DNA from 3 places in the Clostridium fermenticellae genome. Region 2 is predicted to be linked to each of the others. Evidence: predicted binding sites of a transcription regulator. Region 2 holds the regulator's gene; each other region holds the start of a gene.
The links. Region 2 encodes Rex, which represses fermentation and respiration genes when NADH is low (regulators of the CRP and FNR family bind a similar motif). Its sites were predicted from a motif close to ATTGTTAANNNNTTAACAAT; they were not measured.

Region 1 (4,300 bases), 330 kb from region 2:
AAGTATATCCAAATAGGTATGCTGCCAAATTATATTTATTGTACTCAAATATAAGATACCCTATTCCAGCTGCTAATACAACTCTCAAAATAAAATTTGCAGTATAAAAAATTGCAGAAATATGTTGTAATTTTGTTGTAACAAAATCACTTAACACACAATTTATAAAGAAATTAAGTATTGCTATAATCATTCCAACAAGCACAAAGAGACCATATCTTTTAAATATTATCTGTACAATAACTGTTAGTATAATTCCTATTATAATATTAATTGTAGCAACGCCCTTTACCATACTCAAAATATCCTTGTTCAAAGTCATTTCCTCCGAAAAGAAGTTTTTTTATCTTATCTATAAAAATGGTTGATAATAATTATATATCTTTAAAATATAATCTAAAAGTTTAATTTTTTGTTAAAATACCTACCTTTTTTTATTTTAACCGCTTTATTATAATATATTATATCAAATGCTTAACAAAACTATAAATTTTATATAAATATTATATTTTTCAGAATTTATGATCAAACAAGTATATTATAGCAAGTTTTTTCTGATTTTCATATACTTTACAAAAACGTTTTCTTTTATTTTATATTTCATATTTCTTGTATTTTCTACTCAATACTACCTAATTTAACTTAAAAGTATCATTCAATTTTTTTTATTATATTCTAATTAAATCACATACAAAAACAAAGCAGACACTAAAATATAAATATGTGTCTACTTTGTTTTATCATTTGTTATTATGCTGTAATATGTTAAGCCTATAAACGCTCAACTATTGTGGCAGCACCCATTCCACCACCTATGCAAAGAGTTGCGAGTCCTCTCTTGCAATTTCTCTTTTCCATTTCATAAAGTAATGTTACCAATATTCTTGCTCCTGATGCTCCTACTGGATGACCAAGTGATATTGCTCCTCCATTTACATTAACTTTACTCATATCAAGTTTTAAATCTCTTGAAACTGCCAAACTTTGAGATGCAAATGCTTCATTTAATTCTATCAATTCCATGTCGTCTATTGTTAAATCTGTTTTAGCAAGTGCATTTTTAGTTGCATAATATGGACCATATCCCATTATCTTTGGATCTAATCCTGCTGTTCCATATGATACTATTTTAGCAAGTGGTTTAACACCTAATTCTTTCGCTTTGTCAGCACTCATAACAACCAATGCTGCTGCTGAATCATTTATACCTGATGAGTTTCCAGCTGTAACCGTTCCATCTTTTTTAAATGATGGTTTTAATTTTGCAAGTGCTTCTAATGTTGAACCAAATCTAGGGAATTCATCTGTATCAAATACAATATCTCCCTTTCTATTCTTTATTGTTACTGGAACTATTTCATCCTTAAATCTTCCTGCTTCTATGGCTGCTTGAGATTTCTTCTGAGATTCCAGGGCGAACTTGTCCTGATCTTCTCTAGTTATATGCCATTGTTCTGCTATATTCTCTGCAGTCACTCCCATATGATAATTGTTAATTGCATCGAATAATCCATCAGCTAACATATGGTCATATATCTTGGATTCGCCCATTCTATAACCCCATCTAGCTCCTGTAAGTATATATGGTGCTCTTGACATATTTTCCATTCCACCTACTACAAATACATCTCCGTCACCTGCTTTTATTTCTTGGGCTGCCAATATAACTGTTCTCATTCCTGATCCACATAATTTATTAAGAGTGAAAGCTGGTACTGTATCTGGTACTCCTGCTCTTAATGAAGCTATTCTAGTTGGATTTTGTCCTTCTCCTGCTTGAAGCACATTTCCCATCATTACCTCGTCGACATCACCTGGTTTAATTCCAGCTCTTTTTATAGCTTCTTTTATTACTATTGATCCAAGCTCTGTTGTTGGTGTATTTTTTAAAGTTCCTCCAAATTTGCCTATTGCTGTTCTAACAGCACTTACTATAACTACATCTTTCATAAAAAAATCCTCCTAAAAATAAAATTTTTTTACATGATAAAGTAATATATAATTAATCGATAAATATTGTTAATTAAAAGTAAAATCTTTAATTGGTAACCTTTTCTCTACTACTTAATTATACTTGATAATTAAATTTTTATCAATGTTTTTGTTAAAAATAAGACAAACTTTTTTAAAAAATTAAAAAATATAAACTAGAAGCATTGCCTCTAGTTAAATTCTTTAAATTCTCCATGCTCAATATTAAAATATTGTAATATAGCTTTTACGATTCTAGATGAAGCCTTGCCATCTCCATATGGATTTATTGCTCTACTCATTTTTTGATATTCATCCTTATCTCTTATGAGTTCATTTGCACATTCAACTATTTTATTAAAATCTGTTCCTACAAGTTTTACAGTCCCGGCTTTTACCGCTTCCGGTCTTTCCGTAACATTTCTAAGTACCAATACAGGTTTACCAAGATGTGGGGCCTCCTCCTGGAGTCCACCAGAATCAGTCATAATCATATAGCACTTATTCATTAAATTATGAGTTTCCTTTGTATCAAGTGGTTCAAGTAAGTGAACCCTATCTACATTACCAAGTATACTATAAACAGTATCCCTCACAACAGGATTTAAATGAACCAAATATACTAATTCCGTATCCTTATTTTCTTCTATAATACTTTTAAGTGCCTTACAGATATTTTTAATACCATCTCCCCAATTCTCACGTCTATGCGCTGTTACCATTATAACTTTTCTTCTATCAAATTTAATATTATTTAACTCTTTATTGTTAAATGTGTAATTATTATCTACCGTAAATTCCATAGCATCTATTACTGTATTCCCTGTTATATATATATTATTTTCATTTACACCTTCCCTTAAAAGATTTTGCTTTGATCCCAAAGTCGGCGCAAAGTGCATATCTGCTATAGCTCCCGTAAGTTTTCTGTTCATCTCCTCTGGAAATGGAAAATATTTATCATATGTTCTAAGTCCAGCTTCAACATGACCAACTCTAATTTTTTGATAAAAGGCAGCCAGTGCTCCTGCAAACGTTGTTGTTGTATCGCCATGAACTAAAACCAGATCAGGTTTTTCACTTTTGAATATTTCCTCTAGTCCAATCAGTACTCTGCTTGTTATTCCCGTAAGACTCTGTTTATCCTTCATTACATTTAGATCAAAGTCAGGTTCTATATCAAATAAATTAAGTACCTGATCCAACATCTGTCTATGCTGTGCAGTTACACATATTTTACTTTCTATACATGGTTTTTTTCTCATTTTTTTTACTAGTGGAGCCATCTTTATAGCCTCAGGTCTGGTTCCGAATATTGTTATTATTTTAATTCTATCCATACAATTACCTCCATCTTATACATAAATAAAATCATCAACTAAAAAATTTTTCATAATCTATTCCCTGTGCTTAAAAAAGCCGCATTTCCACGCTGTAATTATCAATATAATCATAACTATTAAAAGCAAAAAATATGACCTCTGACTATTTACCTGCATAGCTATTACCGCAAATGTTCCAAGTACTGCACTTATAAAATACATTATCATCACAACCTGTTTTTGGCTAAGTCCCATAGCAAGCAATCTATGATGAAGGTGTCCCTTATCGGCCTGCATTATCGGTTTACCATTTATCTTTCTTCTTATTACAGCAAAAAGTGTATCATAGATTGGTATGCCAAGTGCGAGAATTGGAACTGCTATAGCAAATGCTGCAGCAGATTTAACGGCCCCTTCTATTGATATTGCTGCTAATAAAAATCCTAATAGTTGTGCCCCAGTATCCCCCATAAATATAGATGCCGGGTTGAAATTATAAGGCAAAAATCCTAAAATAGAACCAGCTAATATGCTAGTAAGTACAGAAGCTTCTATTCTTGAATTTAATAATGCTATTATAAGTATTGTTATACATGATATAAATGCTACTCCAGCTGCCAGACCATCAAGTCCATCGATAAGATTAAGAGCATTTGTAATTCCAACTACCCATATAATAGTAAGTGGTATAGAAAATACTTTTACATTTATATATAGATTAGAATTCGCTATAGGATTAGTTATACGAAATATCATTACTCCATATAGTATCAGCGCTATTGATGCCCCAAGCTGAAATAATAGTTTTTGCCATGGTTTTAAATCAAATTTGTCATCTAAAAAACCACCTATAACTATTATAGTAGCTCCTATAATTATTCCCTTTTCTTGAGATGTAAGTGCTCCTGCTTTTAAAATAATTGTAAATATAAAAGAAAAATAGATCGCTAGTCCTCCAAGTAATGGAATTGGTTTTTTATGCACTCTTCTATCATCCTTTGGTACAT
Region 2 (4,300 bases):
TTGTTAAATTTTTTACTTAAGTTTTCGATATGCAGAACATCATTTCCACTTTTAATTTGTGTTTCAAATATTATATGATCAATTTTTTGTTCTTTGTCAGGTTGTTCTATTCTTTCAATTTTGTCTAATGCTTTCTGTCTGCTTTCAGCAGCTTTTATACTTTTTTCTCTGTTAAAAGATTTGAATCTTTTGATTATTTCCTCTTGCCTTTTGATCTCAGTTTGCTGTAGATTATAAGCTTTTAATTGTGTATCATAATTTTTTTTCTTTAAATCAATATATTGAGTATAATTACCATTATATGAATTTATATGACCATTTATTAATTCCAGTGTTTTAGAAGTTATAGCATCTAAGAAATATCTATCGTGGGATATTATTAAAACTGTGCCTTTGTACATTTTCAGGTAATCCTCGAGCCACTCTATAGCATCTAGATCAAGATGATTTGTAGGTTCATCTAATAATAAGATTTGTGGTTTCACTAGAAGCAGTTTACAAAGAGCAATTCTGGTTTTTTGACCACCACTTAATATACTTATATTTTTATCATAGTCATCCTGATTAAATCCAAGTCCGCTCAAAACTTTTCCTATTTCAGCTTTATATGTGTATCCACCTTTATTATTATATATTTCAGTATATGTAGTATAATCTTTAATTGCTTTGTCATATTGTTTCTTATTATTATCATTATATGGTTGATTCATTATATTTTCCAAAGTTGATAATTTTTTTTCCAATTTTAAAAGTTCTCTAAATACAGTAAGCATTTCATCATATATGCTATTAGAAGATTCCAAAGATAAATGTTGTGAAAGGTAACCTATTGATTTATTTTTGTCAATAAATAAATTACCAAGGTCTTCTTCTAACTGACCGGTTATAATCTTAAAAAGTGTTGATTTACCGGCTCCATTTGGACCTATTAAACCTACCTTTTCACCTTCATTTAAATTGAGATTTATATCGTTCAATATAATATCAGTTCCATAGCTTTTATGAATATTTTTACAGCTTAAGATAATCATGTTTTCACCTTCCTTAATTTGACCAATACTATTTTACTATGACAGCGAATTTTTTTGTAGTGCAATTTTTAGTATGAAAGAGAATATTTTAATATAGTATAACAATTTAAAGTAGAAAAAATTATTTTATATAATTTTTAATTACATAAAATATTTATAAATACATATTATTATATTATAAATTAAACATACTTTTGAATATATTTGATAAATATTGCATAGTTGTGATTAAAAAGGTATAATAAAAAATTGACGTATAATATTATTAAATGATAATGTGACTGAAGAATAAATATATAATAAATATATATAATAAGAGGTGCGGTATGGACAAGAAAAAAAATATATCAATGGCTGTTATAAAGAGATTACCTAAGTATCACAGGTATTTAACAGAATTATTGAAGAATGATGTTGATAGAATCTCTTCCAAGGAATTAAGTGAAAAAATAGGTTTCACGGCTTCTCAAATAAGACAGGACTTAAATTGTTTTGGAGACTTTGGACAACAAGGGTATGGTTATAATGTAAGTGAGTTATATAATCAGATACGGAATATATTAGGACTTACTAAGGCATATGGAACAATTATAGTAGGAGCTGGAAATATAGGTCAGGCTATAGCAAACTATATAAGATTTGACAAACTTGGATTTAAAATTCAATCATTATTTGATGCCAATCCAAGGTTATTTGGGCTAAGGTTAAGGGATATAGAAATAAGAGATGTGGATTTATTGCCGGAGTATTTAAAAGAAAACCACATAGACATTGGAATTATATGTGTTCCTAGAAATAGCGCCCAGAAGGTATGTGACGTTTTAGTTAAAAATGGAGTTAAAGGGATCTGGAATTTTGCTCCTGTAGATTTAGTTGCCCCGGATGATATAAAGATTGAAGATGTTCATCTAAGTGATAGTTTACTTACTTTAAGTTGCTTATTAAATGATATAGAATAATTGTCTGAATAGAAGGTAAAATTTATAAATATTTGACTATTTTATATTGAAATATTGTATGCTAAGGTTTATAATAATAATTGAGCTCACGTAGTTCAATTATTTTTTATATTATTTTGTTATATTATTAACAAAATGCGTTAATTATATAACATTGATTATTTCATTAATGAGGAGGAGCAAGCGATGGAATTTAAAAATCTTACCTTTGAAAAGGATGGGAAAATAGCTATAGTTACAATTAATAGGCCTAAAGCACTTAATGCTCTAAACACTGAAACTTTTGTAGAAATTGGTAATGTTGTTGATGAAATTTCTAAAGATAATGAAATACTGGTTGTAATAGTTACAGGAGCAGGTAGAGCTTTTATTGCAGGTGCCGATATAACTGAAATGAAAGACATGAATACAGAAGGCGGAAGAGGATTTGGAATGCTTGGGAATGAAGTCTTAAGAAAACTAGAAAATCTTGAGAAACCTGTAATAGCAGCAGTAAACGGTTTCGCACTTGGTGGCGGTTGTGAATTGTCAATGGCATGCGATATAAGAATAGCTTCAAGTAAAGCTAAATTTGGACAACCTGAGGTAGGTCTTGGAATAACACCAGGAGATGGTGGAACTCAAAGGCTTCCAAGGATAGTTGGAACAGGAATGGCAAAGGAACTTATATATACAGCTAAAATGATTGATGCAAAAGAGGCATACAGAATAGGTCTTGTAAACAAGGTTGTGGAACCAGATGATTTGATGAAGGAAGCAAAAGATCTTGCAAATTCTATAGCAGTTAATGCACCTATAGCAGTTAAAATGTGTAAGGCGGCAATAAACAAGGGAATGCAATGTGATATAGATACAGGTCTCTCATATGAATCAGCAGTATTTGGACTCTGTTTTGCAACAGAAGATCAAAAAGAAGGTATGACTGCATTTGTTGAAAAAAGGGACAAATCTTTTAAGAATAGATAGGAGGTTAATATAATGAATTTTGGTTTGACAAAGGAACAAGAATTAATAAAACAGATGGCAGCTGAATTTGTAAAAAATGAGGTAGAGCCACTTGCAAAAGAAGTTGACGCAGAAGAAAAATACCCGATAGAAACAATGAGAAAAATGGCAAAATATGAGATGCTGGGTATGCCTTATCCTGAAGAATTAGGCGGAGCCGGTGCCGATTATTTAAGTTATATACTGATAGTAGAGGAACTTGCAAAAGCATGCACAACTACTTCAACAGCGTTTTCAGCACATACATCACTATGCTGCTGGCCAATATATAACTTCGGAACAGAGGAGCAGAAGAAAAAATTCCTCCCGGATCTATTAAGCGGAAAGAAAATAGGTGCATTTGCATTAACTGAGCCTAATGCAGGAACAGATTCTGCAGCACAGCAGACAACGGCAAGAAAAGAAGGAGACAGTTACATATTAAATGGCTCCAAGATATTTATAACAAATGGAGGATATGCAGACACTTTTGTAACTTTTGCAATGACAGACAAGAGCAAGGGCACAAGGGGAATATCAGCATTTGTAATTGAAAGGGGAATGCCCGGCTTCACAATAGGAAAAGTAGAAGACAAGATGGGAATCAGGGGATCTTCAACAACAGAACTTATATTTGAAGATTTAAAAGTACCGGAAGAAAACCTTTTAGGAAAAGAAGGAAAAGGTTTTAAAGTTGCGATGACAACACTTGACGGCGGCAGAATAGGAATAGCCGCACAGGCTCTTGGAATAGCAGAAGGGGCACTTGAATATGCTATAAACTATATGAAGGAAAGAAAACAATTTGGTAGACCTATAGCAGCATTCCAGGGACTGCAGTGGTATGTAGCTGAAATGGACACTAAAGTAGAGGCAGCAAAATATCTTGTATACAAAGCAGCATGGAGAAAGCAGGAAGGGCTTCCATTTACAGTAGATGCAGCACAGGCAAAATTGTTTGCGGCAGAAACTGCAATGGCTGTAACAACTAAGGCAGTGCAGATTCTTGGTGGCTATGGATACACCAAGGATTATCCGCTTGAGAGAATGATGAGAGATGCCAAGATAACAGAAATATATGAAGGAACATCAGAAGTTCAAAAGATGGTTATCTCGGGCAATTTGTTAAAGAAATAGGAGGGTTAAACATATGAATATAGTAGTTTGCTTAAAACAGGTACCTGATACCAACGAAGTTAAGATAGATCCAAAAACCGGGACACTTATAAGAGAAGGAGTTCCATCTATAATAAACCCCGATGATAAAAATGCACTTGAAGGTGCTATTGAGTTAAAAGAAAGTCAGGGGGCAAAAGTAACAGTAAT
Region 3 (4,300 bases), 850 kb from region 2:
CATATCCTCCATTTGTTATAAATATCTTGGAGCCATTTAATATGTAACTGTCTCCTTCTTTTCTTGCCGTTGTCTGCTGTGCTGCAGAATCTGTTCCTGCATTAGGTTCAGTTAATGCAAATGCGCCTATTTTCTTTCCGCTTAATAGATCCGGGAGGAATTTTTTCTTCTGCTCCTCTGTTCCAAAGTTATATATTGGCCAGCAGCATAGTGATGTATGTGCTGAAAACGCTGTTGAAGTAGTTGTGCATGCTTTTGCAAGTTCCTCTACTATCAGTATATAACTTAAATAATCGGCACCGGCTCCGCCTAATTCTTCAGGATAAGGCATACCCAGCATCTCATATTTTGCCATTTTTCTCATTGTTTCTATCGGGTATTTTTCTTCTGCGTCAACTTCTTTTGCAAGTGGCTCTACCTCATTTTTTACAAATTCAGCTGCCATCTGTTTTATTAATTCTTGTTCCTTTGTCAAACCAAAATTCATTATATTAACCTCCTATCTATTCTTAAAAGATTTGTAAACTTTTCATTACCAAATAATATGGCTGAGACTTTTTATAGCCCCAACCATATTAAATTATATTATACTAAAAATAAAATCTAGGTCTGCAGCCCAAAATGGTGCACAGCACAGTTAAATTTTTAGTTTTTAACCTTTTAAACTACTCCATCTCAACAATTAGAGCTGTTCCCATTCCACCACCTATACAAAGTGTTGCTAAACCTTTCTTAGAGTTTCTTTTCTTCATTTCATAAAGTAATGTAGTGAGTATTCTAGCTCCTGATGCTCCAATAGGATGTCCAAGTGCTACCGCCCCTCCATTTACATTAACCTTGCTCATATCAAATTTCAAATCCCTGGCAACTGCCAAACTTTGAGCTGCAAATGCCTCGTTTGCTTCTATCAAATCCATATCATCAATAGTTAAATTAGCTTTTTCCAGAGCTTTTTTTGTTGCATAAAATGGTCCATATCCCATTATTTTTGGATCCAGTCCTCTTGTTCCATATGAAAGTATGGTTGCCATAGGTTTTATACCAAGTTCCTTTGCCTTCTCTTCACTCATTATTACTAAAGCTGACGCTGCATCATTTATACCTGATGCATTTCCTGCTGTAACTGTCCCATCTTTCTTAAATGATGGTTTCAATTTTGCCAATCCCTCAATTGTGGAACCAAATCTAGGAAATTCATCTGTATCGAATACCTTTTCACCTTTTCTAGTCTTTATTGTAATTGGAACTATTTCATCCTTAAACTTTCCACCCTTTATTGCAGCTTCTGCCTTTTGTTGTGAAGATAATGAAAACTCATCCTGCATTTCTCTTGTAATTCCCCACTGCTCTGCTATATTTTCTGCTGTTATTCCCATATGATACTGGTTGAATGCATCCCATAATCCGTCCTGTATCATTTCATCAACTAATTTTCCTTCTCCCATTCTCTCGCCCCATCTTACTTTATTCAATATATAAGGGGCCCTCGACATATTTTCCATTCCGCCAGCAACTATAATATCTTCGTCTCCGGTTTTTATTAACTGTGCTGCCAGGCTGACTGCCCTGAGTCCTGATCCACAAACCTTATTTATTGTGAATCCCGGTACTTCTTCTGGAATTCCTGCTTTTATAAGTGCCTGTCTTGCTGGATTTTGTCCAAGTCCTGCCTGCAGTACATTTCCCATTATAACTTCATCTACATTCTCAGAATTTACATTTGCCCTCTTTAATGCTTCTTTTATAACTGCTGCTCCCATATCAACTGCTGAAACATCTTTTAATGTTCCTCCAAATTTTCCTATTGCTGTTCTAACAGCACTTGCTATAACTACTTTTCCCATAAGTAATCCTCCTAACAATCATTAATAAATATTTTTTTAACAATCTTTATTTTATTATACATCAATTATCAATAAAATCATAACAATTATTAATCTAATTATGTAAAATTATAGTTGATATTAGTTATAAGTTATTCAATATTTACTAAACACCATCTCAAAAGTTCATTTATCATATAATATCCATCCCAGGGGTAACCATAACTATTCATTGTTCCAACACTAACTACTCTATTAACTCCGCGGGCACTTACTTCATCCGCAAATTTAAATATTTTATCTTTATCATCACTTGCTATTCCTATCGTTTGAATCCTTCGCGTAATTAAACTTTTTATATCAAATATACTGTCTACTTGCTTTACAAATATACACCTCCCACCTATCGGTTCTTCCAGCACAAAATTATCATCTATTAAAATAGTATATTCAAGACCTTTAGAGGATTTTAAATTTTTATCAATACTTAATAAATATATCCCTCTCTTATTTATTATTTTTGCTGCCGTACTCTGGTCAATAATATTAGGATATCTATTATTTATCCTGGCAAGACACTGTGACAAAATATATACAATTTGTTCTAATTTAATTTTACTTTTTTCTACAAATAATACATGCGGAGATGAGCAAGCTTTTTGTGAAAATAAAACCATATCCATTACAAACTGTGACAAATATTCTTCAAGTTTATCTCCTTCAGCAGCACTTTTATCAAAAACGGCAAAAGAATATTTTGGTCCAAAAATAAGATCTTTACAAGTAGTTTTTTTAGGAGTTACTGTCAATGAATTTACAGCATTTTCTCCACCCCAAATTACTCTTGCATCTGCAGTTAATGACATACTTTTATTTAAAGTTTTATCACTGCTTTCAAAGTAAACAATAGAAACGCTTTTTATCAGTATATCTGACGAGTATATTTTCCCATTATATTCAACATTTATATCATCCAAAAACTCAAATAATTTTACTACTATATCTATAGTTTCTTTGGAAACTCTTATAATGTTTAAATTTTTAGATATTAGAGACTGAAGTAGTGAATAAATTGCAAGAGTCGGTATGTTACCTGCTATCCAATGACATACAATTCCTCTGGCTTGTGCCTTTATAAATCTTCCATTCCCAATATCCACAAATTTATCTAGGCACTCTGCGTTATTAATACTACTTTTTATTAAATTATTGATATTTGCTTTTTTTAAATAAAATGATAAAAAAGGTACTCCCTCTATTTTTAAAATTTCTCTATTCAGACTTAATTTTTTACTATAAGCATCAAATATTAAAACAATAACCTCATGAGGGAGATTTCTAAGGTTGTTAAAATTTTTTTCTAAATTCCTCTTTATATTAGTAAAATCCCTTAATTTTAATGCATTTTTATATATCTTCCCATTTAATGAATAGCAATCTATCAAATCTTATTCACCCTCTCTGCAAATGTGTCTCCACATCCTCGTATCTCAGCTCTCTCAATACGTGACTTAAATTTAAAATACTTACCTTTTCTACCACACTTACATGTATCTATTCCAATTAATTCACCAATGTCTTCTGTTAGAATGGCTTGAGATGGATAACTTGAACCAAGTGTACTTATAACCTCTATAATACCGGTTTGTCCAATATCAACTTCTTTCAGGGTGTTAAAGTCCCTAATTATAACATCTGCAAAATCTGGAATATGTTTATAACCACATTCACAGTCTAAAAACACCACTCCAACTTGTTCAACCATACCATAAAAATCTATTATATTTTTAGGATCAGTTCCAAAAACCTCTGAAGTAGTCCTTATAAATTCATCCTTTGACACACTTTGAGATTTTAACTTTTTCCATCCTCCACTGTGTAATAATTTCATTTTCGGAAATGACAATCTTATATTTTTTTCCTTTAATACCTTCACAAATTTCGTCCAAATCATATATGTAAATCCGTAAACTAATATCTCCGAATCAGCATATTTTCTCTGAAAGGTTTGAAGTTTATCCATATCTATTTTAAGATCCTCGCCATCTTTATCCATTACGTATGTTATTTCACTTGCAAAATTACTTACCCCTCTGATTGCTGCTCCTCTGGCACTTAAAGTATTTTTTCTGCTGTTCACATCACCATTATCTATTACAAGCAGAGGCCTTCTATTGCCTCCAATAAAACTTATAAGTGTTGAAATTAAAGCCTGTGACTGCCTAATTGATGTCATCCTGTCCAAATATATTTTACTTGGTTTACCCGTTGTAGTAGCACTTGAATTAAGAACCCTAACAATATTTTTTTCATTACACAGCAGTAAATCAAATTCTTTAAACATATTTACAGGTATAAATGGTATTTCCTCTAATGAGGATATCTTAGGAATATCGATGTCGCTTTTTCTATACATACTCCTTATATTTTGGTTTACCATATTGTGTTCTAATTCATCCCTTAACACTTTAAGTAAA

Region 1: the regulator Rex is predicted to act here: its motif matches at 2,078-2,097, upstream of D4Z93_RS00915 (acetyl-CoA C-acetyltransferase).
Region 3: the regulator Rex is predicted to act here: its motif matches at 1,869-1,888, upstream of D4Z93_RS11515 (acetyl-CoA C-acetyltransferase).

The regions. Positions count from the first base shown of each region.
Region 1 is NZ_CP032416.1:189,051-193,350, reverse strand. It holds gene D4Z93_RS00920 (ATP synthase subunit I) at 1-316, opposite strand, end outside; gene D4Z93_RS00915 (acetyl-CoA C-acetyltransferase) at 772-1,950, opposite strand; gene wecB (non-hydrolyzing UDP-N-acetylglucosamine 2-epimerase) at 2,163-3,311, opposite strand; gene D4Z93_RS00905 (MraY family glycosyltransferase) at 3,369-4,300, opposite strand, start outside.
Region 2 is NZ_CP032416.1:517,519-521,818, forward strand. It holds gene D4Z93_RS02545 (ABC-F family ATP-binding cassette domain-containing protein) at 1-1,031, opposite strand, end outside; gene D4Z93_RS02550 (redox-sensing transcriptional repressor Rex) at 1,358-1,990, shown strand; gene D4Z93_RS02555 (short-chain-enoyl-CoA hydratase) at 2,177-2,956, shown strand; gene D4Z93_RS02560 (acyl-CoA dehydrogenase) at 2,969-4,111, shown strand; gene D4Z93_RS02565 (electron transfer flavoprotein subunit beta/FixA family protein) at 4,125-4,300, shown strand, end outside.
Region 3 is NZ_CP032416.1:2,485,813-2,490,112, forward strand. It holds gene D4Z93_RS11510 (acyl-CoA dehydrogenase) at 1-487, opposite strand, end outside; gene D4Z93_RS11515 (acetyl-CoA C-acetyltransferase) at 666-1,844, opposite strand; gene D4Z93_RS11520 (acyl-CoA reductase) at 1,976-3,268, opposite strand; gene D4Z93_RS11525 (LuxE/PaaK family acyltransferase) at 3,265-4,300, opposite strand, start outside.